DNA from 4 places in the Serratia sp. EC4 genome. Region 4 is predicted to be linked to each of the others. Evidence: riboswitches for the same ligand, from Rfam matches in the RefSeq annotation. Region 4 holds a riboswitch; each other region holds the start of a gene.
The links. Region 4 has a riboswitch for thiamine pyrophosphate ahead of thiC (phosphomethylpyrimidine synthase ThiC). Riboswitches for the same ligand answer to the same signal wherever they lie in the genome.

Region 1 (5,826 bases), on a different contig from region 4:
CACTGGCTGGTGAAACAGCACCATTACTCAGAAACTTGTTGCCGCAGCCCCTACAGGTGCTCGCGATACTGCTTATCGGTCATCTCTTTAATGTCCCATTGCGTCAGATGCGCCAGCATCGCCAGCCGCGCCTGTTCGGGCACCACGCTCAGCCAGTCGGCGCGCTGGCGGCGGACCGCGCTGAAATAGCGCTGATAGAACGATTTGGATAAGAAAGCTTTCATGATTACGCCCTCCCCTTTCATTGATGAAAATTATCGGCGTAATATAGGGAAAGAAAAATTGACGAGTTGAAGCGGGAGTGTTCCTCTTTTATGTCCACGTCCAGATTGCAGCAGCAGTTCATCCGCCTGTGGCAGCGCTGCCACGGTGAAACCACCGACACCACGCTGCAGGATCTGGCGGAGGTGCTCAGCTGCTCGCGGCGCCACGTGCGCTCCCTGCTGAGCGCCATGCAGCGTGAAGGCTGGCTCACCTGGCAGGCGGAGTCGGGGCGCGGCAAGCGTTCGCGGCTAACCTTCCACTACACCGGCCTGGCGCTGCAGCAACAGCGGGCCGAGGAGTTGCTGGAACAGGATCGCATCGATCAGCTGGTGCAACTGGTGGGCGACAAAAACGTGGTGCGCCAGATGCTGCTGTCGCAGCTGGGGCGCAGCTTCCGCCAGGGGAAACACATCCTGCGGGTGCTCTACTACCGGCAGTTGTACAACCTGCTGCCCGGCTCGGCGCTGCGGCGTTCGGAAACCCATTTGGCGCGCCAGATCTTCAACGGCCTGACGCGCATAAATGAGGAAAACGGGGAACTGGAGTCCGATCTGTCCCACCATTGGCAGGCGCTGACGCCGCTGCACTGGCGGTTTTACCTGCGCCCGGCGATCCATTTTCATCACGGCCGCGAGCTGGAGATGGCGGACGTCATCACATCCCTCTCGCGTCTGACCGCGCAACCGCTGTTCTCGCATATCGAGAGCGTCACCTCGCCGACGCCGTTCGTTATCGACGTGCATCTGCGCAGCCCCGACCACTGGCTGCCCTGGCTGCTGGGCAGCGTGCAGGCCATGATCCTGCCGCGTGAATGGCGCGAACTGCCGGATTTCGCCCGCCATCCGGTCGGCACCGGCCCCTACCGCGTGGTGCGCAATCTTCCCAGCCAGATGAAGATCCACGCTTTCGACGACTATTTCGGCTACCGGGCGCTGATCGACGAGGTGAACATCTGGGTGCTGCCGGAGTTCTCCGAAGAGTTGGTGCACTCCGGCGTGCAGCTGCAGGGCGATGAAACCGGCAAAAACGAACTGGAAAGCCGACTGGAAGAGGGCTGTTATTTCTTGCTGTTCGATCAGCGCTCCCCGCTGGCCGCCGACCCCGCCATTCGCAGCTGGCTGTGCGAATTGATCAACCCCATTTCGCTGCTGAGCCGCGCCGGGCCGCTCTACCAGCGCTACTGGTCGCCGGCGTACGGCCTGCTGCCCCGCTGGCACCACAACCGCGCGCTGGCGCAGCAACCCAAACCGGCGGGGTTGACCGAACTGACGATGACCCACTTCAATGAGCATTCGGAGTTTCACGCCATTCGCCAGGCGATTGAACCGCTGCTGGCGCAGCACGGCATCCGCCTGATCGTGCAAAGCGTGGATTACGCCACCTGGCACCAGGGCGACGCGCGCAGCGATCTGTGGCTCGGCAGCGCCAACTTCTATCTGCCGCTGGAGTTTTCGCTGTTCGCCACGCTGTACGAACTGCCGCTGATGCAGCACTGCATGAACGAAGATCTGGCGCAGGACGCAGCGCTGTGGCGCGCCAACCGCTTGCCGCTGGCGGAGTTCTGCCAGCGTCTGGTCAGCAACCACCAGTTGCATCCGCTGTTCCACCACTGGCTGCAGCTGCACGGCCAGCGCAGCATGCGCGGCGTGCGGATGAACACCCTCGGCTGGTTCGACTTCAAGTCCGCCTGGTTTGCCCCGCCGGAGACATAAGCGCCTTTCGCCCAAGTCGGTTAATCTTTACAATAGCGCCGTCTCAACGGGGTGCGGAGAGCCGGGCCGCCTAATAAGCCCGATTTTCCGCTGAGAGCACACCCGTCGAACCTGATCCGGTCAATACCGGCGGAGGGATTTGAGCCCAGCGAACCGGCGACGCCGCCTCGCCCCCTCAGATGCCCTTGCCCCCTTATTTTTCAGGAGTGCAACGTGGTCAAAAAATATCTGCCCTGCTTATTGCTGCTGTGCGCCGCGCCGGCGTTCGCCAAGCCGACGCTGACGGTTTACACCTATGATTCCTTCGCCGCCGACTGGGGCCCTGGCCCGGCGGTGAAAAAAGCCTTCGAAGCCGAATGCGGCTGTGAACTGAAGTTCGTCGCGCTGGAAGACGGCGTCTCGCTGCTGAACCGCCTGCGCATGGAAGGCAAAAACAGCGCCGCCGACGTGGTGCTGGGGCTGGACAACAACCTGCTGCAGGCGGCGCAGCAAACCGGCCTGTTCGCGCCGAGCGGCGTCGACACCGCCAAGCTGACGGTGCCGGGCGGCTGGCAGGACGCGACCTTCGTGCCTTACGACTACGGGTACTTCGCCTTCGTCTACAACAAAGAAAAACTGAAGAACCCGCCGAAAAGCCTGCAGGAGCTGGTCAGCGGCGACCGCAACTGGAAAGTGATCTACGAAGATCCGCGCACCAGCACGCCGGGGCTCGGCCTGCTGCTGTGGATGCAAAAAGTGTATGGCGACAAGGCGCCAGCCGCCTGGCAGCAGCTGGCGAAGAAGACCGTCACCGTCACCAAAGGCTGGAGCGAGGCCTACGGCCTGTTCCTGAAAGGCGAAGGCGACCTGGTGCTCAGCTACACCACTTCTCCGGCCTATCACCTGATCGAAGAGAAAAAAGACCTTTACGCCGCCGCCACGTTCAGCGAAGGCCACTACCTGCAGGTGGAAGTGGCGGGCAAGCTGAAAGCCGCCAAACAGCCTGAGCTGGCCGAGCGCTTCATGCAGTTCATGGTGACGCCGGCATTCCAGAACACCATCCCGACCGGCAACTGGATGTACCCGGTGATCAACACCCCGCTGCCCGTCGGTTTTGAGCAGATGAACGTGCCGCAGACCGCGCTGCAATACAGCGCTGAAGAGGTGGCCAAACAACGCGGCGGTTGGATCCGGGCATGGCAAACCGCCGTCAGCCGCTGATCCCCCGCTGGCTCTGGCCGGGGCTGCTGGCCGCCGGCGTGATCCTGCTGGTCGCCGCACTGGCGATGGGCTCACTGTGGCGTCACGCGCCGGACAGCGACTGGCGCGGCCTGTGGCAGGACAGTTACCTGTGGCACGTGGTGCGCTTCACCTTCTGGCAGGCGCTGTTGTCGGCGCTGATTTCGGTGCTGCCCGCCGTTCTGCTGGCGCGTGCGCTCTATCGCCGCCGTTTCCCCGGCCGGCAGCTGCTGCTGCGGCTGTGCGCCATGACGCTGGTGCTGCCGGTGCTGGTGGCGGTGTTCGGCCTGCTCAGCGTCTATGGGCGCCAGGGCTGGCTGGCGACGCTGTGCGGCTGGCTGGGCGTCGAGTATGGCTTCTCGCCCTACGGGCTGCAGGGCATTCTGCTGGCGCACCTGTTCTTTAACCTGCCGCTGGCCACCCGCCTGTTGCTGCAGGCGCTGGAGAACATTCCGGTGGAGCAGCGCCAGCTGGCCGCCCAACTGGGTATGAACGGCTGGCAGCAGTTCCGCTTCGTCGAATGGCCGGCGCTGCGTCGCCAGATCCTGCCGAGCGGCGCGCTGATCTTCATGCTGTGTTTCGCCAGCTTCGCCACCGTGCTGTCGCTGGGCGGCGGGCCGCAGGCCACCACCATCGAACTGGCGATCTACCAGGCGCTGAGTTACGACTACGATCTGGGGCGTGCCGCCATGCTGGCGCTGATCCAGCTGGGCTGTTGTCTCGGGCTGGTGTTGATCAGTCAGCGCCTGAGCCAGGCATTGCCGGTGGGGCATACCCACGCCCAGCGCTGGCGCAATCCGGAAGACAGCCTGTGGCGGCGCATCAGCGATTTTCTGCTGATCGCCGCCGCCCTGCTGCTGCTGCTGCCGCCTCTGCTGGCGGTGATCGCCGACGGCGCCAATCAGGCCATTGTCAGCGTGCTGCGCCAGCCGGTGCTGTGGCAGGCGCTGTTCACGTCGCTGCGCATCGCCCTCGGCGCCGGGCTGCTGTGCGTGGCGCTCACGATGATGCTGCTGTGGAGCAGCCGCGAGCTGAAACTGCGGCAGCAGCTGCGCGGCGGCCAGGCGCTGGAGCTGAGCGGCATGGTGATCCTGGCGATGCCGGGCATCGTGCTGGCCACCGGCTTCTTCCTGCTGCTGAGCGATACAATTGGGTTGCCGCAGTCGCCCTATGCGCTGGTGATCCTCACCAATGCGCTGATGGCGGTGCCCTACGCGCTAAAGGTGTTGGAGAACCCGATGCGCGACCTCGCCGAACGTTACAACCCGCTGTGCCTGTCGCTGGATATCCGCGGCTGGCAACGGCTGCGGCTGATTGAGCTGCGCGCCCTGCGCCGCCCGCTGGCGCAGGCGCTGGCCTTCGCCTGCGTGCTGTCGATCGGCGACTTCGGCGTGGTCGCCTTGTTTGGCAACGAGCATTTCCGTACCCTGCCTTTTTACCTGTATCAGCAGATTGGCGCCTACCGCAGCAACGACGGGGCGGTGACCGCGCTGCTGTTGCTGCTGCTGTGCTTCCTGTTGTTTACCCTGATTGAACGCTTACCGGGCCGCCATGCTGACGCTTGAAAAACTGACCTACCTCTATGAACACCTGCCGATGCGCTTTGATCTGCGCATCCAGCCGGGCGAGCGCGTCGCGGTGCTCGGCCCCAGCGGCGCCGGTAAAAGCACCTTGCTGAGCCTGATCGCCGGTTTTCTGCCGGCGGCCAGCGGCCGGCTGCTGCTGAACGGCGAAGACCACACCGCCACCCCGCCGGCCAAGCGGCCGGTGTCGATGCTGTTTCAGGAGAACAACCTGTTCGCGCACCTGACGGTGGCGCAGAACATCGGGCTGGGGTTGGATCCCGGTCTGCGCTTGACTGAACAACAGCGCCAACAGCGGGCGCATATCGCCCGTCAGGTCGGCCTGGAAGAGCACCTGGAGCGCCTGCCGTCGCAACTTTCCGGCGGCCAGCGTCAGCGCGCCGCGCTGGCGCGCTGTTTGATTCGCCAACGGCCGATCCTGTTGCTCGACGAACCCTTCTCAGCGCTCGATCCGGCGCTGCGCAACGAGATGCTGCAGCTGCTGCAGACGGTATGCGAACAGCGCAACCTGACGCTGCTGATGGTGTCGCACAACCTCGACGACGCCGCACGCATCGCGCCGCGCACGCTGCTGGTGGTCGACGGCCGCATCTATTACGACGGCACGACGCAGGCCCTGATGGACGGCAGCGCGCCCGAAGCGCGCGTGCTGGGCATTTCGGGCAAAGCGTGATCTGACGCGCGTTTTTTATGCTGCGCCAATAAACCTGTTGTGCGAATTTTACGCCTGTGTTTTTATAAAAACCTGACTTTTTTTACTGATGATAAGGTTCCCTGTGATCGCATCCTCGCTGACTTCGACCCTACTAGTTACCGCGCTACCAGCCGCGGTGGTCGTCGTGCGTGTGGTGGTGGTCGTCGGCAATGCGCCGTAGGGTCCGAATCAACGCATCGATTCCCAAACCCCGCCGGCGCAAACCGGGCGGGGTTTCTTGTTTTAGCACCCTGCCCAGCAAAGCTCACCGGCCTTGAGAAAGGACAGGAACATGGCAACTTCGGGCACGCCTCAACCGAGCACCCGCTTCACCGGCGCACAATTGATCGTTCAT
Region 2 (5,826 bases), on a different contig from region 4:
AACCTGGCGTTTATGGCTATCGAGCCGGTGCGCGCGGCGCAAATCGCTTTCAGCGAACCCTACGTGATCATCGAGGGGACTTACCTGGTGGCGAACGACGCGCCTTACTTTGAGGCGGCGCAGCTCGACCGGCCGGAGGTGCGCATCGCGGTCGGCCAGGGGGCGGCGTACGATCTGTTTTTATCGCGCACGCTGCAGCAGGCGCAGCTGGTGCGGGCGGCAACCTCCGCCGAGGCGATCGCGCTGTTTTTCGAACGGGGGCTGGAGGCGGCGGCCGGCGTGCGTCAACCGCTGTTGGCCGCCGCGGCCTCCCATCCCGGCTACCGGGTGCTGGACGGGCATTTCACCGCTATCCGCCAGGCGATGGCGGTGCCGCGGCAAAAAACGCAGGGCGCCGCCTACGTGAACGCGTTTATCGAACGCTGCAAGGCCAACGGGCTGGTGAAGGCGGCCTTGCAGCGCAGCGGCCAGGGCGAGGTGACGGTGGCGCCGCCGGCCGCCTCGGCGTGATCAGTCGAGCTCCACCGCGTACTGTTCCACCGGGGTGATTTTCTTGATCAGCTTGTTGTCGAACAGGAACTGTTCGTAAGCCTGGTAGCGGGCGCGATCCAACTTGGCCGGATCGCGCGCGAACAGCGGCAGGCTGGCTTGCCACGCCTGCTTGTTCAGCTCGGTATTCAGCTCCGGGTGCGCCTTGGCGAACGCCAGCCAGGTGTCCTGCGGGTGCGCGTGCAGGTAGTCGCTGCCTTGCTTCAGCGCGGCGAGGAATTTGCGGATTTTCGGCTCGTTCACCGCATCGCGGTTGGCGACGATGATCAGCTCGTCGTAGGCCGGCACGCCGTAATCTTCGACGTTGAACACCACCGGTTCTTTACCCTGCAGCTTCAGCTCCAGCGCTTCGATGTTGCGGTAGCCGCCGATCACCGCATCGACCTGGCCTGCCAGCAGGGCGCTGGTCAGCTGGAAGTTGACGTTGATAAGCTTGATGTCCTGCGGCTTGAGGCGCTCGTGTTCGACCATGGTGGCCAGCGTCGCCTGTTCGATGCCGCTGACCGAGTAACCTACCGTTTTGCCCTTGAGATCCGCCGGCGAGGTGATGTTTTTATCCAGCGCGATCACCGTATTCAGCGGCGTGTTGATCAGCGTGCCGATGCGCATCAACGGCAGACCCTGATCGGCGAAGAAGTGCAACTGCGGTTGATAGGTGATGGCGAGGTCGGCCTGTTTGGCGGCCACCAGCCGCGGCGGCAGCGCCGGATCGGACGGCGGCACGATCTTGACGTCCAGCCCTGCGGCCTTGAAGGCGCCGATCTGCTCGGCCACCATAATCGGCGCGTGATCCGGGTTGATGTACCAGTCGAGCACCAGCGTCAGCTTGTCGGCCGCGCCTGCCTGGCCGGTGAGGGCGGCGCCCAGCAGCAGCCCGCAAACGGTTTGTTTGATCATGGTCGTTCCTTTATCCCTGGTTATGGTTGCAATCATCAGTCGTTTTCCGGCGCCCAGGCGATCAGGCGCCGCAGCAGCGCATCCACCGCGGCCCACAGCAGCACGGTCATCAGCACCAAAATAAACAGCGCGGCGAAGCAGACGTCGGTCTGCATGCGCGCGTTGGCGTTCAGCATCACGTAGCCCAGCCCTTCGGCCGAGCCGACCCATTCGCCGATGATGGCGCCGATCGGCGCGACCGCGGCGGCCATGCGCAGGCCGGAGCCGAAGGCCGGCAGCGCCGCCATCAGCCGCACGTGCCGCAGCTGCGCCCAGCGCGAAGCGCGCATCGTGCGCGCCAGATCGAGATAGTCGTTGTTGACCCGGCGCAGCCCGTCAAAAAAGGCCGACACCACCGGAAAGAAGATCACCAGCACCGCCATCGCCACCTTGGCGCTCATGCCGAAGCCGAACCACAGCACCAGCAGCGGGGCCAGGGCGAACACCGGTATCGCCTGGCTGGTGAGCACCAGCGGCATCAGCCAGCGTTGCAGGCGCGGCGAGAAAATCATGCACAGCGCCAGTGCCGCGCCGAGCAACACGCCGAGCACCAGCCCGCTGACGATCTCCGAAGCGGTGACCAGCGTGTGCCAGGCGAGATAGCCGCGCCCGTCCCACAGCGCCTGCGCCACAGCGCCCGGCGTGGGCAGCAGAAAGGCCGGAATGCCGCTTTGCGTCGCCAGCCACCACAGCAGCAGCAGGCCGACGAACACCGTCAGCCCGCGCCGCAGGCGGGTGAGTCCACGCTCTTTGGCGATATTCATTGCGCCGCCCTCACCAGTTGCTGCAGCAGCTCGGCCTGGCTTTTCAGCAGGTCGGCGTCATCCGGCGCGCGCGGCGGTAGCCCGCTGATGCGGTGAGTATCGTCGAGGCCCAGCGGCCAGGGAGACAGCACCAGCAGCCGGTGGCTCAGGCGGCAGGCTTCCATCGGATCGTGGGTGATCAACAGCACGGTATTTTGCGCCAGCAGCTCGGCGGCCAGGCTCTGGATCTCGGCGCGGGTAATGGCGTCCAGCGCGGAAAAAGGTTCGTCCATCAGCACGATCGGCTGGCGTTCGTAGAGCGTGCGGGCGATGGCGGCGCGCTGGCGCATGCCGCCGGACAGCGAGGCGGGCAGGCTGCGGCCATGCGCGGCCAGGCCTACGCGTTCGAGCAGGTGCGCCGTCCACGCCCGATCCGGCGCTTCGCCGCGCAGCCGCGAACCGAGGGCGACGTTCTCTTCAACGGTCAGCCACGGGTAGAGCAGGTCTTTTTGCCCCATGTAGGCGATGCGCCCGGCGATCGGCAGGCCGTCGCTGCCGGTCACCGAGCCAGAGCTGGCCTGCGCCAGGCCGGCGATGATCTTCAGCAGGCTGGTTTTGCCGGCGCCGCTGGCGCCGAGCAGGGCGACGAAGCTGCCGCCGGCGATGTCGAAGCTCAGCCGGTCGAAGACGATTTGCTGCCCGAAACGCAGGCTGAGATCCCGCACCTGGATGCCGGGCGGGAGAAGCGGGGAGGTCATGAGGCGTTCAGCCCCATCTGCCAAAATGCCGACTCCAGCTGGGTGGCGGTGGTGAAAATCTGCGCCAGCTCGGTGAAGCGGCCCTGTGCGCCGCGCTGCTGACCAACGGTTTCCAGCAGTTCGATGGCGGCGCGCACGCCGGCCAGATAGCCCTCGTCGCCGTAGTTGCGGATCCAGGAGGCGTAAGGATTGCCCTCCATCTGAGTGGCGGGATCGTGCAGCAGCCGCAGGCCGATTTCGGCATAGCCGGCCACGCAGGGCAGCAGGCCGGCCAGCAGATCGAGGGCGTCGCCGGCATGGCCGATATCCAGCACGTAACGGGTGTAGTTCATGGTTTCCGCCGCTTCCGGCTGGGCGGCGATCTGCGCTTCGTTCAGCCCCCATTCGGCGCAGTAGGCCACGTGCAGCGGCAGTTCGGCGACGATGCCGTTGAGCGAGGCGGTGGCGGCGCGCATCTCCGGCAGAGTGCGCAGCTTGCTGACCAGCAGCGCGTAGGCGCGGGCGAAGTGCAGCAGAAACAGATAGTCCTGGGTCAGGTAGCGGCGAAAAGCGCGTTCAGGCAAGGTGCCGGCGGCCAGCTGCTGCAGAAACGGATGATCGACGTAATCTTGCCAGTGGCTGCCGGCATGGCGGCGCAGCCGGCCGTAAAGACCGCTTTCGAACAGGGTAGTGATGGACATGGGACCTCCTTGAGTCAGTGGAGATCCGGGCACGCTGAGGTATGAACAGGCAACGGGTGATCGCGCGGTTGCCTAACCGTCCCTTCGCTGGCATGACCCAGATCAGGTTCAAAGGGTTCGGCTTGCGCCATCTCAGCCCGTAACAGGACACCCCTCGGAGCTGCCTGTTATACGACATTTGTTTTTTGATTACAATCGCCGGGCGGCGCGGCGGCAATCGGTTCGTTTAGTGCGATCGGGGGCGATTTTGCTGGCGCAGAGCGCGCGGTTTTTGTCACTGTAGGCCCATGTTTTGCCTCTGAGGATGATGCCCGATGAAAAAAATTGGTTTTCTCTCGTTTGGCCACTGGTCGCCTTCCGCCCAGTCCGGCACCCGTTCCGCAGCGGATGCGCTGCTGCAGTCCATCGATCTGGCGGTCGCCGCCGAAGATCTGGGGGCGGACGGCGCCTATTTTCGCGTGCACCACTTCGCGCGCCAGCTGGGATCGCCGTTCCCGCTGTTGGCCGCCATCGGCGCCAAAACCCAACGCATCGAGATCGGCACCGGCGTGATCGACATGCGTTATGAAAACCCGCTGTACATGGTGGAGGACGCCGGCGCGGCGGATCTGATCGCCGGCGGGCGGCTGCAGCTCGGCATCAGCCGTGGTTCGCCGGAGCAGGTGATCGACGGCTGGCGTTATTTCGGCTATGCCCCGGCCGACGGCGAGACCGACGCGGACATGGCCCGCCGCCATACCGAAGTGTTCCTGGAAGCGCTGCGCGGTGAAGGGTTCGCCGAACCCAATCCGCAGCCGATGTTCCCGAATCCGCCTGGGCTGCTGCGGCCGGAGCCGTTTTCCGCCGGGCTGCGCGATCGCATCTGGTGGGGCGCCGGTTCGAACGCCACCGCTGTCTGGGCGGCGAAGCTGGGCATGCATCTGCAAAGCTCGACGCTCAAGAACGACGAGACCGGCGAGCCCTTCCACATCCAGCAGGCCAAGCAGATCCGCGCCTATCGCGCCGCCTGGCAAGAGGCGGGCCATGCGCGCGAGCCGCGGGTTTCCGTGAGCCGCAGCATCTTCGCGCTGGTGGATCAGCGGGATCGCAACTACTTCGGCGGCGGCGGCAAGGAGGGCGATCAGCTGGGGTATATCGACGCGCAGACCCGGGCGATCTTCGGCCGCAGCTATGCCGCTGAGCCGGATGTGCTGATCGAGCAGCTGGCGCAGGACGAGGCCATCGCCGAAGCGGATACCTTGCTGCTGACCGTGCCTAACCAACTGGGCGTGGATTACAACGCGCACGTCATCGAATCGATTTTAACCCATGTCGCGCCGGCGCTCGGCTGGCGCTAAACGGAGGAGTGGCATGTCACGCATTTTCATTACCGGCTCGGTCGACGGGCTGGGCCGCGCCGCCGCGCAAACGCTGTTGGACGAAGGGCATCAGGTGATCCTGCATGCGCGTGAGCCTGGCCGTTTGGCCGCGGTGCGCGATTTGCTGGATCGGGGCGCGCAGGCGGCGATCGGCGATCTGTCCGATGTGCAGCAGATCCGGCAGCTTGCCGAGCAGGTCAATCGCCTCGGCCGCCCGGACGCGGTGATCCACAATGCCGGCATGTTTACCGGGCCGCAGGTGATGCCGGTGAACGTCATGGCGCCCTACCTGCTGACGGCCCTGATCGAACGCCCCAAGCGTATCGTCTACCTGAGCAGCAGCATGCATTTTGACGGCGTGGCGGAACTGAACGGCGTGGATTGGCTTGGCGGCGCTGCCGGTTCTTATTCGGACAGCAAGCTGTTCGTCACCGCGCTGGCCGCCGCCGTGGCGCGCCTGTGGCCTGACGTGATCAGCAGCGCGGTCGATCCCGGTTGGGTGCCGACCAAAATGGGCGGCGCGGACGCGCCCGACGATCTGGCGCTGGGGCATGTGACGCAGGCGTGGTTGGTGACCAGCGATGAACCGCAGGCCCTGGCGTCCGGCGGCTATTGGCACCACCAGCAGCGGCTTGAACCTCACGCGGCGGTGCACGATGAGGCGTTTCAAACGGCGCTGTTGGCGCAATTGGCGCGCGTCGGCGGGGCGCACCTGCCGCAGGCTTGATGGCCGTTCCTTCCTGGCCCGCCGGTGATTAGCGGCGGGCTTTTTTATGCCCGCAGGGTGAACCGACGGGGCTTT
Region 3 (5,826 bases), on a different contig from region 4:
TGGCGCACGGTGTCGGCGTGCAGGGCGGCCGACGGTGGATGAAAGTCGGGCGCCCGCAACGCTTGCGGCGCGCGGGAAAGCTGCGCCGCATACTCGGCGAGAACGCGCCCGCCCTGACGTTGCACCTCGATCAGCGCCTGGCGTTCCTGCGCGGACAGCGCCGCGCCGCCGCCTGCCAGATAGGTGTTGAGCTTTTCGCTGGTCAGCAACAGGCTGCGCGTCTGGTTAAAGATCAGTTGGATATGCCGGGTGAAGCTTTCATGGTTATCGTCCGCCAGCTGCCAGGTGGGCTCCAGCGTCACCCGGGCCACCACCGCTTCGCAGCCCTCGATCTTTTGCCAGATGCCGATGGCGTTTGTGTTCTCGCCGCCGAGGAAGCGCGACAGTTCCCGCAGCACGTTGGCAACCTGCTGCCGCAGTGACTCCCCTTCGTATTCCGGCCACAGCGTGGCGTGAATGAAGGTGGCGAACCCTACTCCCAGCACGATGCCGATCAGGCGATCGCGGATCTCGGTCAGCTCGGTGACCGGGCCGAAGCTTTCCAGCAGCGCCAGGGAAAAGGTGAACAGGATCTGTACCCCGGCATAGCTTATTTTCTCGGAGCCGGCGGCGATCCAGGCGGAGAGGGCGATCACCGGCAGCGTCAGCAGCAGCAAGCCGACGAGGCTGTCGAGGTGAGGCATGATCCACACCACCGAGATCAGCGCCAGCAGGCTGCCGATCGCCGCGCCGCCGAGACGCAGCCGCGCCCGCCGCTGTGTGGCGCCGAGGCTGGGCTGCGCCACGATCAGGCAGCTCAGCATGATGGTATGAATGCCGGACCAATCGACGGCGGTATAAAACACGTAGGCGACCAGCACGGTCAGCAGCGTTTTCAACGAAAACTGGATGTAAACCGGGTTGGTCAGGGCATCGGGGGTAAAGAAGGGCACTTTTGGCGGCGGCGCGGCCTGCAGGGCGTCGGCGTAGTCGCTGCGGTTGGCGTAGACCTGCAGGAGGGCGGCCATTTCATTGAGCGGCGCCGGCACCTGCGGATCGTCGCTGCCGGCGATCGCGACGGAAAATCGCAGCGCGCTGTCGTGGCTGATCGCGGTTTGCAGCGCGCGGCAGGCGGCGTCTATCTCTTGCGCCAATTGACGCGCGGCCGCGCCGAAAGCCGGCGGCAGCTGGTAGGCCAGAATATTGAGCTGCAACACCAGGGTGATCAGCGCCAGATAACCGGGCTCGTTGGCGCGGCAGCGATCGCTGCGCATCACCGAAAAGCGCAGCAGCTTATGCAGCTCGGTGGCGTGCTGCGAGATGGCGCTCAGATCGCGCGTCTCGCCGCCGTTGGCCAACATAGCGCGGGTTTCGTCCAACACCGCGTTCATCCGGCCCTTTAGCTGTTTCAGCGGTTCAGCCGGCAGCAGCAGGGTATTGACGATCAGGGTGAGCAGGATGGCGTAGTTGATCGCCACCCATACCCACAGCACCAGCCGTATCACCACTTCCGCCTGCGGAGTGAGATCGACAAAGCTTTGCGTGTAGATCACCACCAGCGCCATCAGGAAGAACAGCACCCCAACCTTGGTCACCCGCATCAGGAACACGCTGAGGAAAAACAGCGCGCTGGAGAGCAGGATGCGCAGCATCGGGTAGTCGTAGGTGAATTTCAGCACCAGGATAGCGGCGCCGATCGCCAGCGTGGAGCTGACGAAAAACAGGATGCCGATTGCGCGGGTGATCACGATATTGGACTGCGTGATAAAGAAGACAGCGATCAGCGACAGCGCCAGCCACGGCACCTGCAGCGTCTGCGAGATCACGATGGCGATCGCGCTGGAGAGCAGGGCGCGGATCACCAGGTTGATGCGGCTGTCCGAAGGGCGCAGCTCGTCGATCAACTGGGACAGCCAGCCGTGAGACATCGTTTTATTCTTCATGGCGCAGGTTCAGCTTGGCCACCGCCGAAGCGCCCACGCGGAACAGCGCCGGGTTGGGGGCTTCTACCGCGATCTTGACCGGGAAGCGCTGCGAAACGTGCACCCAGTTGATGTTGCGCGACACGTTGGGCAGCCCGCCCAGCACTGTGCCGCCGTCGTCGGGCTGCACGCCGTAGCTGATCGATTCCACCTTGCCACTGAAGGTCTGGCCGGCGTCGCTCATTAAATACAGCGTGGCCGGCACGCCGGGATGCACGCCCTTCAGGTCGGTTTCGCGGAAGTTGGCGACCACGTACCAGTGGCGGGTGTCGATCAGCGTGAACACCGGTTTGGCGCTGGAGGCATATTGGCCTACGGTGGTTTTCAGGGAGGCGATGCGGCCGTCGAACGGCGCTCTCACCTCGGTGAACTCCAGGTTCAGTTTGGCGATGGCGATGTCGGCCTGCACTTCGGCACGCTGCGCGACCAGGGCTTCGACGCCGCTGACGGCGGCTTCCGCCTGTTTCGCCTGCAGCAATGCGGCCTGCAGTTCCGCCTGCGCCGAGCGCTGGGAGGTGCGGGCGGTTTCCACTTCTTCCGCCGAAACGTAGTTCTTGCCGAGCAGCTTCTGCCGGCGGTTGAGGGTGTCGGTCGCCTGCGCCACCAGCGCCTGCGAGCGTTTGACGATGGCGTTCATCGATTCGGCATTGTACTGCTGCGCGTTGACCGAACGCTGCGTCAGCTTGATCTGTTCATTCAGCGTGATCAGGCGCGCTTCGCTGGCCGCCAGCGCGTCCTGGTAAGGGCGCGGATCGATGCGGAACAGCAGATCGCCTTGCCGCACTTCCTGGTTGTCGCGGATCGGCATCTCGATGATGCGGCCGTTCACCTCCGGCACTACGTCGATGGTGTCGGCATAGGCGTAGGCATCGTCGGTAGTGGGGGCGTTTTCCACCCGCCAGACGACGACGGCGGCCACGATGAGCGTCAACGCCAGGATGGTAAGCACCAGCAGTCTGCGCTTGTTGGAGGTTTGTGGTTGGGTCATGGCGTCAGTCTCAGTGGGGGAAAACCAGTAACCAGGTCAGCATGGCGATCAGCGCGGTCAGCGCCGGATACGTCAGCAGCTGCGGCGCCAGCCAGGCGCGTTTTTCCGGGGTGCGCAGCAGCAGGTGGATCGCCACCATGCCCGCCACGCCGCCGCACAGGCAAAACAGCCAGTCGGGGAACGAAGCGCCGAACACCACCATGGACGGTGCCGGCGAGCACCCGGTGAGCAACAGCGCGGTCAGGCAGGTGATAAGCAGTTTTTTGTCGGGCATAGGGCGTTCTCTGGCGATTGGCTTGGTCGACGGGCCGAATGAAATGACTCTTTTTCAGTGAGTGAGGTCACTGTTTGTCACCCCCATGCTTGCGCAAGGGGAAACTAGAATAAATACTCTACTCTAAACTAGAGGGGTTAATCTAGTTTTTTGTGTCACCCTGCCTTCGCGGCGGCAAATGGGTATAATGCGTTGATGACAGCGGGCAGAAACGAATATGCAAATCGACGAACACATCACCGGGCGAGAGCCGCAGCAGGAAAGAGGGCGGCAACGCGTACAAACCATTCTGGATTCAGCGGCGGCGATCGTGGCGCAGGATGGCCTGGCGGCGCTCAGCATGCAGCGGCTGGCCAAACACGCCAAAACCTCCATCGGCTCGATGTATCACTTTTTCCCCGATCGCCACGCGGTGATCAAGGCGCTGGCGGATCGGCATACCGAATCGATCGAGGCGCTGGTGCGCGACATGGCGCTGGCCAGCGACGACGAGTGGCGGCACCTCTCCGCTGAAGCGGTGATCCAGCGGCTGTTTTCACCCTATGCGCAATACCTGCGCGAGCACGCCGACTACCTGCCGGTGATGCGGGAAATGAACCTGCCGGACGAAAAGTCCAGCTTCCTGGCGCTGATCGCCCGAGTGCTGCAGCTGCGTCGCCCCGAGACCGCCGAGACGGAGATCCTGCAGCAAACCCGGCTGTTGCAAAGCCTGGTGGCCGGCACCTTGCATCACATCTTCAAAACGGCGCCGCAGAGCGTGGCGTTTACGTTGGCGGAGCTGCCCGGCGTGCTGAGCCTGTATCTGGCGGGAAAAGAGGGCAACATCGCTTAGGCGCGAGCGAATTTATTCGCTTGTTTGTCCGCGCCGCCGCTGGCATGATCCCGCTCAGGGATTAACGCAACGTTGATCACAACCTATTGATTTTCATGACTCGGGGTGCCCTTCTGCGTGAAGGCTGAGAAATACCCGTATTACCTGATCTGGATAATGCCAGCGTAGGGAAGTCACGGCCGCCCAACCGGCGCCGCCTTCTTGAACGCCGGTTGGGAGGAATATGATCGCTCGACCTGATGCACTACCCGGCGCTCGCGCCGCGGCCTGCCTGACTCAATTCCAACAGCGGCCTCCGCTGATCCACTGCCTGACCAACGAAGTGGTGCAATCGCTGACCGCCAACGTGCTGCTGGCGCTCGGCGCCTCCCCGGCGATGGTGGTGGAGCCGCAAGAGGCGGCGCAGTTCAGCGCGCTGGCCGACGGCCTGCTGATCAACGTCGGCACCCTCAACGCGCTGCGCGCCGAATCGATGCGCGCGGCGGTGGCCGCCGCCAATCAGGCCGGCAAGCCCTGGACGCTGGATCCGGTGGCGGTTGGCGCGCTCTCCTACCGCACCGCCTTCGCCAAACAGCTGCTGGACGAGAAACCGGCGGCGATACGCGGCAACGCCTCGGAAATCATGGCGCTCAGCGGGTTGCTGGCCAGCGGCCGCGGCGTGGACAGCGGCGACGATTCCTTGGCGGCATTGCCCGCCGCGCGTGAGCTGGCGCAGCGCAGCGGTGCGGTAGTAGCGGTCACCGGCGCGGTGGATTACGTCACCGACGGCCAACGCGATTGGGCGATCGAAGGCGGCTCCTCGCTGATGACGCGGGTGGTGGGCACCGGCTGCGCGCTGTCGGCGGTGGCGGCGGCGTTTTGCGCCCTGCCGGGCGATCGCCTGGACAATGTGGCGGCCGCCTGCCGGGTGATGTCCCACTGCGGCGGCCTCGCGGCCAGGCAGGCCGCCGGGCCGGGCAGTTTTACGCCGGCGTTCCTCGACGCCCTGTATCAGCTGCGCGGGGAGGATCTGTGATGAAACGCATTAACGCGCTGACCATCGCCGGCACCGATCCCAGCGGCGGTGCCGGCATTCAGGCCGATCTGAAGGCCTTCTCGGCGCTTGGCGCCTACGGCACCTCGGTGATCACCGCGCTGGTGGCGCAGAATACCCGCGGCGTGCAGTCGGTGTATTACATCGATCCGGCGTTTGTCGCCGCGCAGCTGGACTCGGTGTTCAGCGACGTGCGCATCGACAGCGTCAAGATCGGCATGCTGGCCAACGCCGATATCGTGCAGGCGGTGGCCGAACGGCTGCGCCATTACCGGCCGGAATTCGTGGTGCTGGACACCGTGATGCTGGCGAAAAGCGGCGATCCGTTGCTGGCCCCGGAGGCGGTGGCGTCGATTCGACGCGAGCTGTTGCCGCTGGTGTCGATCATTACGCCGAACCTGCCGGAAGCGGCGGCGCTGCTGGCGTGCGCGCCGGCGGAAGATGAAGCGCAGATGCGCGAGCAGGGGCGGGCGCTGCTGGCGATGGGCTGCCGAGCGGTGCTGATGAAGGGCGGCCACCTGAGCGAAAGCGAGAGCCCGGACTGGCTGTTTACCGCCGAAGGCGAGCAGCGCTTTACCGCGCCGCGCGTCGCCACCCGCCATACCCACGGCACCGGTTGCACGCTCTCGGCCGCGCTGGCGGCGCTGCGTCCGCGCCATGCCGACTGGGCGGCCACGGTGGCCGCCGCCAAGGGCTACCTGCAACAAGCGCTGCAACAGGCGGATACGCTGGAAGTGG
Region 4 (5,826 bases):
ACCCACGCCAGCGCGCTGTCGGCGCCCACGCGGTGACCGGTAGAGATGAACAGCGGGTTGCAACGCGCCTTGCTGCGCCATACCCAACCCAGCTGTTCACCCTTATCTTCCAACGGCGCCAGCGCGCCGACGGCGGCGTCCAGCGGCGCGAATTTGCCGCACAGGCGCTTCTTGGCCACGCCGATGGTCGGCACATCGACCAGCAGGCCGAAATGGCTGGCGACGCCAAGGCGCCGCGGATGTGAAACGCCGTGGCCATCAACGAAGATCAGCCCCGGTTTTTGCCGCAGCTGCGCCCAGGCGGCCAGCAGCGCCGGGTATTCGCGAAACGACAGGAAACCCGGGATATAAGGCATGACGGTAGCGATGCGCGCCACCTGATACTCCACCAGCTCCAGCGACGGATAGCGCAGGATGGCGATGGCGGCGCGCGTCACCGCGCCCTCTTGCTCGAAGCCCACATCGGCGCCGGCGATGAACGCCGGCAGTTCGGCCGGCAGATCGTCGTAGCGAATGACTTCAGCGGCGCGCCGCAGCTGTTCGGCGCGCAGAGCCGCCATATCGGTCACATCGGATCCTTAACGGTGGTATTTCGCCGACTGCGCGTGTACCGCCTCGACGAAGGCCCCGGCGTGCTCCGGTGGCACATCCTGATGGATGCCGTGGCCCAGGTTGAACACATGACCGTTGCCGTGGCCGAAACCGGCCAGAATGGTCTCCACTTCGTCCGCGATGCGCGCCGGAGAAGCATAAAGCATCGACGGATCCATATTGCCCTGCAGCGCCACTTTGTCGCCCACGCGCCGACGCGCGTCGGCGATATCGGTGGTCCAGTCCAGCCCCAGCGCATCGCAGCCGGTGGCGGCCATCGCCTCCAACCACTGCCCACCGCCTTTGGTAAACAGCGTCACCGGCACGCGGCGGCCGTCATTTTCACGCAGCAGGCCATCGACGATCTTGTGCATGTAGTGCAACGAGAACTCGCGGTAATCGCGCCCGGTCAGCACGCCGCCCCAGGTGTCGAACACCATCACCGACTGCGCGCCGGCCTTGATCTGGGCATTGAGATACAGGATCACGCTGTCCGCCAGCTTGTCCAGCAACAGGTGCAGCGTGGCCGGTTCGGCATACATCATCTTCTTCAGCTTGGTGAAGGCCTTGCTGCTGCCGCCCTCAACCATATAGGTAGCCAGCGTCCACGGGCTGCCGGAGAAGCCGATCAGCGGCACTTCGCCCTTCAGCTCGCGGCGAATGGTGCGCACCGCGTTCATCACATAGCCCAGCTCCACTTCCGGATCGAACACCGGCAGTTTGTCGACGTCGGCGCGGCAGGTGACGGGGGAGCTGAAACGCGGGCCTTCGCCGGCTTCAAAGTACAGGCCGAGCCCCATGGCGTCGGGAATGGTGAGAATATCGGAGAACAGGATGGCGGCGTCCAGCGCATAGCGGCGCAGCGGCTGCAGCGTAACCTCACAGGCCAGCTCCGCGTTCTTGCACAGCGACATGAAATCACCGGCCTGGGCGCGAGTCGCCTTGTACTCCGGTAAATAACGACCGGCCTGGCGCATCATCCATACGGGGGTCACATCCACCGGCTGGCGCAACAGCGCGCGCAGGTAACGATCGTTCTTCAACTCAGTCATTTATGGGGCTCCCTTAATAATCTGCCGGCCATTGTACATTATTCTGCCCGGCACAGCGCCACGGTGTCCTCAATCAACCGGCGCGCCACGGTGCCGGGCGGCGGCAACAGCGGCAGTTGGTCGTAACGATACCAGCCGGCATTGAGCAGCTCCTTGGGATCGTGACGAATCTCACCCTGGTGGTAATCGGCCATAAAGGCCATCATCAGCGAGTGCGGAAACGGCCAGGGTTGTGACGTGACGTAGCGCAGGTTCTTGATTTCAATATTGCTCTCTTCCATCACTTCGCGCGCCACCGCTTGCTCCAGCGTTTCGCCCACTTCGACGAAGCCGGCCAGCACCGTGTGAATGCCGCCGCGATGGCGCACGTGCTGCGCCAGCAGGATCTGATCCTCGCGCCGAATGGCGACGATCACGCAGGGCGCGATCTGCGGGTAGTAGCGTTCTTTGCAATGGCCGCACAGGCAGGCGCTTTCGGTGCGGCTGAGGTGCATCTCATGGCCGCAGTAGCCGCAATAGCGATGGGAGCGGTAGAAGTCCGCCAGCTGCACGCCGCGCCCGGCCAGCTGGAACAGACCGCGATCCTGATCCAACAGCTGACGTACCGACCCCATCTCCCGCGGCATCGCCTGGCGCACCAGCCAGACCGGCGCGCCCTCCCACTCACCGATGACGCGCGCCATATGGCCCTGCAGCCCGAGGGCGGCGGCAGTCCCCGACGGCAATTCACCGTTCGGTAACCAAAGTTTGCTTTCATGGCTGACGATCCACCAGCCGTTTTCATTGCCCGTTAATGCAAGTTCCATATCGTTGTTGCACAACCTCAGCTTCACTGGCACTCTACAAATCGGCTTTGTTACATTTTAATAACTTACCGGTTACTTTTGTTACTTACACGGAGTCAAACATGCTCAACCGTTTGGAAAGGCTGACTCAGCGCGTTGGCGGTAGTAATGAATTAGTTGATCAATGGCTTCAGGCCCGCAAGCAGTTGCTGGTCGCCTACTGCACGCTGGTAGGCCTCAAACCGAATAAAGAAAAGCATACGCCGCTGAATGAAAAAGCGCTGGAGAACTTTTGCCACAACCTGGTGGATTACCTCTCCGCAGGGCATTTTCATATCTATGACAGAATTATCAAACAAGTGGAAGGCGCAGCCAGTCCGAAAATGTCGCTGGCGGTGAACATCTACCCCAAGCTGTGGGCCAATACCGAACAGATCATGGCGTTCCACGATCGCTATACCGAAGTGGATATCGATCAGGAAGTTTGTCTGGAATTCCACCAGGCCTTGTCGGATATCGGCGAAACGCTGGCGGCGCGCTTTGCGCTGGAAGATAAGCTGATCCAACTGGAAGCGGAAGCCGCGCAGCAACCGCTGCCGGACCAGACACTGGATCCGGCGCGTTAAAATTTTATAGTTTTTTTTCTTATCCCTCCTATACTGGGGGGCATCTTGTCGGAGTGCCTAGCGCCTGATTTGTTCATCGAATCAGCCAGGCTGAGACCGTTAATTCGGGATCCGCGGAACCTGATCGGGTTAATACCCGCGAAGGGAACAAGAGTAATCTATCGCCATAGGCACGGCCTTCCCCTTGCGGGCGCCCTGCCTTATCGGCCACCATCATTACTCCCTCCGAGCTCCAGACAAGCAACTTTCCCAACCCAACACACTGGTAGGAACTTGCTATGTCTAACGTTAATCCACCGCGCGCCCGTAAAGCGCAACGCGAAGCCGCCCAGCAGTTTATCGACACGCTGCAAGGCATGGCTTTCCCAAACTCACGCCGCATCTACCTGCAGGGCTCGCGCCGCGATATCCAGGTGCCGATGCGCGAAATTCAGCTCAGTCCGACCCTGGTCGGCGGCAGCAAAGATAGCCCGCAGTATGAACCCAACGAGGCGATCCCGGTATATGACACCGCCGGCCCCTACGGCGATCCGCAGGCCAAGCTCGATGTGCACGCCGGCCTGGCCAAACTGCGTGCCGGCTGGATCGACGCGCGCGGCGATACTGCGACCCTGAGCGGCGCCAGCTCCGGCTTCACCCAGCAGCGGCTGGCGGACGAGGGGCTGGATCACCTGCGCTTCGAGCATCTGCCGCTGCCGCGCAAAGCGCTGCCGGGCAAGCGTGTGACCCAGCTGCACTATGCCCGCGCCGGCATCGTCACCCCAGAGATGGAGTTTATCGCCATCCGTGAAAACATGGGGCGCGAGCGCATTCGCGGCGAGGTGCTGCGCCACCAGCATCCGGGCCAAAGCTGGGGCGCCAACCTGCCGGACAACATCACGCCGGAGTTCGTGCGCCAGGAAGTGGCCGCCGGCCGCGCCATCATTCCCGCCAACATCAACCATCCGGAGGCGGAGCCGATGATCATCGGCCGCAATTTCCTGGTGAAGGTGAACGCCAATATCGGCAACTCGGCGGTCACCTCGTCGATCGAAGAAGAGGTGGAGAAGCTGGTGTGGGCCACCCGCTGGGGCGCGGACACCGTGATGGATCTCTCCACCGGCCGCTATATTCACGAAACCCGCGAGTGGATCCTGCGCAACAGCCCGGTGCCCATCGGCACCGTGCCGATCTACCAGGCACTGGAGAAGGTCAACGGCGTGGCAGAAAACCTCACCTGGGAGATGTTCCGCGATACGCTGCTGGAACAGGCTGAACAAGGGGTCGATTATTTCACCATCCACGCCGGCGTGCTGCTGCGCTACGTGCCGATGACCGCCAAACGCCTGACCGGCATCGTGTCGCGCGGCGGCTCGATCATGGCCAAATGGTGTCTGTCGCACCATCAGGAAAACTTCCTCTATCAGCACTTCCGCGAAATCTGCGAGATCTGCGCCGCCTACGACGTTTCGCTGTCGCTCGGCGACGGCCTGCGCCCCGGCTCGATTCAGGACGCCAACGACGAGGCCCAGTTCGCAGAGCTGCATACGCTGGGCGAGCTGACCAAAATCGCCTGGGAATACGACGTGCAGGTGATGATCGAAGGCCCGGGCCACGTGCCGATGCAGATGATCCGCCGCAACATGACCGAAGAGCTGGAACATTGCCACGAAGCGCCGTTCTACACCCTCGGCCCGCTGACCACCGATATCGCCCCGGGCTATGACCATTTCACTTCCGGCATCGGCGCGGCGATGATCGGCTGGTTCGGCTGCGCCATGCTGTGTTACGTCACGCCGAAAGAGCACCTCGGCCTGCCGAACAAAGAAGACGTCAAACAGGGCCTGATCACCTACAAGATCGCCGCTCACGCCGCCGATCTGGCCAAAGGCCATCCGGGCGCGCAGATCCGCGATAACGCCATGTCCAAGGCGCGTTTCGAATTCCGCTGGGAAGATCAGTTCAATCTGGCGCTCGATCCGGCCACCGCGCGCGCCTATCACGACGAAACCCTGCCGCAGGAATCCGGCAAGGTCGCCCACTTCTGCTCGATGTGCGGGCCGAAATTCTGCTCGATGAAGATTTCGCAGGAGGTGCGCGACTACGCCGCCGCCCAGGAGGTCGCCAAGCCGATCGAAGTGCAACTGACCGGCATGGAGAAAATGTCCGCCGAGTTCCGCGCCCGCGGCAGCGAGCTGTATCACAGCGCCGGCACGCTGCAAGAGGAGACAAGCAATGACTGATATCACGACCCCCTTCCCGGCGACGCCCTACAAACTGGGGCTCTACCCGGTCGTCGACAGCGTGGAATGGATCGCTCGCCTGCTTGAGGCCGGCGTCACCACCATCCAGCTGCGCATCAAGGATTTGCCTGACGAGCAGGTCGAAGAGGATATCGCCGCCGCCATCGCGCTGGGCCAGCGTTATCAGGCGCGGCTGTTCATTAACGACTACTGGCGGCTGGCGATCAAGCACGGCGCCTACGGCGTGCATCTGGGCCAGGAAGATCTTGATACCACCGATCTGGCTGCCATTCACCGCGCCGGGTTGCGGCTCGGCGTGTCCACCCATGACGACGCCGAACTGGCGCGCGCGCTGGCGGTGAAACCGTCCTACATCGCGCTGGGGCACATCTTCCCCACCCAAACCAAAGACATGCCTTCGGCGCCGCAGGGGCTGACGGAGTTGAAACGCCACATCGCCGGCCTGGCGGATTACCCGACGGTGGCGATCGGCGGGATCAGTATCGATCGCGTACCGGCGGTGCTGGCGTGCGGCGTTGGCAGCGTCGCG

Region 1: it holds a riboswitch for thiamine pyrophosphate, as region 4 does, so the genes downstream of both, thiB (thiamine ABC transporter substrate binding subunit) here and thiC (phosphomethylpyrimidine synthase ThiC) in region 4, are expected to answer to the same signal.
Region 2: it holds a riboswitch for thiamine pyrophosphate, as region 4 does, so the genes downstream of both, ACP39K_RS04360 (TenA family protein) here and thiC (phosphomethylpyrimidine synthase ThiC) in region 4, are expected to answer to the same signal.
Region 3: it holds a riboswitch for thiamine pyrophosphate, as region 4 does, so the genes downstream of both, thiM (hydroxyethylthiazole kinase) here and thiC (phosphomethylpyrimidine synthase ThiC) in region 4, are expected to answer to the same signal.

The regions. Positions count from the first base shown of each region.
Region 1 is NZ_JBNIDE010000004.1:140,709-146,534, forward strand. Features, by position in the region: gene sgrT (glucose uptake inhibitor SgrT) at 51-224, opposite strand; gene sgrR (HTH-type transcriptional regulator SgrR) at 315-1,976, shown strand; TPP riboswitch at 2,014-2,132, shown strand; gene thiB (thiamine ABC transporter substrate binding subunit) at 2,190-3,176, shown strand; gene thiP (thiamine/thiamine pyrophosphate ABC transporter permease ThiP) at 3,152-4,759, shown strand; gene thiQ (thiamine ABC transporter ATP-binding protein ThiQ) at 4,746-5,450, shown strand; gene ivbL (ilvB operon leader peptide IvbL) at 5,539-5,652, shown strand; gene ilvB (acetolactate synthase large subunit) at 5,764-5,826, shown strand, end outside.
Region 2 is NZ_JBNIDE010000001.1:922,158-927,983, reverse strand. Features, by position in the region: gene ACP39K_RS04380 (transporter substrate-binding domain-containing protein) at 1-510, shown strand, start outside; gene ACP39K_RS04375 (ABC transporter substrate-binding protein) at 511-1,446, opposite strand; gene ACP39K_RS04370 (ABC transporter permease) at 1,482-2,249, opposite strand; gene ACP39K_RS04365 (ABC transporter ATP-binding protein) at 2,246-2,986, opposite strand; gene ACP39K_RS04360 (TenA family protein) at 2,983-3,666, opposite strand; TPP riboswitch at 3,729-3,831, opposite strand; gene ACP39K_RS04355 (LLM class flavin-dependent oxidoreductase) at 3,981-5,003, shown strand; gene ACP39K_RS04350 (SDR family NAD(P)-dependent oxidoreductase) at 5,017-5,751, shown strand.
Region 3 is NZ_JBNIDE010000009.1:96,201-102,026, reverse strand. Features, by position in the region: gene ACP39K_RS20550 (FUSC family protein) at 1-1,907, opposite strand, end outside; gene mdtN (multidrug transporter subunit MdtN) at 1,912-2,949, opposite strand; gene ACP39K_RS20540 (YtcA family lipoprotein) at 2,960-3,223, opposite strand; gene ACP39K_RS20535 (TetR/AcrR family transcriptional regulator) at 3,441-4,055, shown strand; TPP riboswitch at 4,147-4,243, shown strand; gene thiM (hydroxyethylthiazole kinase) at 4,279-5,070, shown strand; gene thiD (bifunctional hydroxymethylpyrimidine kinase/phosphomethylpyrimidine kinase) at 5,070-5,826, shown strand, end outside.
Region 4 is NZ_JBNIDE010000016.1:19,239-25,064, reverse strand. Features, by position in the region: gene nfi (deoxyribonuclease V) at 1-569, opposite strand, end outside; gene hemE (uroporphyrinogen decarboxylase) at 579-1,643, opposite strand; gene nudC (NAD(+) diphosphatase) at 1,682-2,449, opposite strand; gene ACP39K_RS23860 (Rsd/AlgQ family anti-sigma factor) at 2,551-3,054, shown strand; TPP riboswitch at 3,094-3,218, shown strand; gene thiC (phosphomethylpyrimidine synthase ThiC) at 3,333-5,276, shown strand; gene thiE (thiamine phosphate synthase) at 5,269-5,826, shown strand, end outside.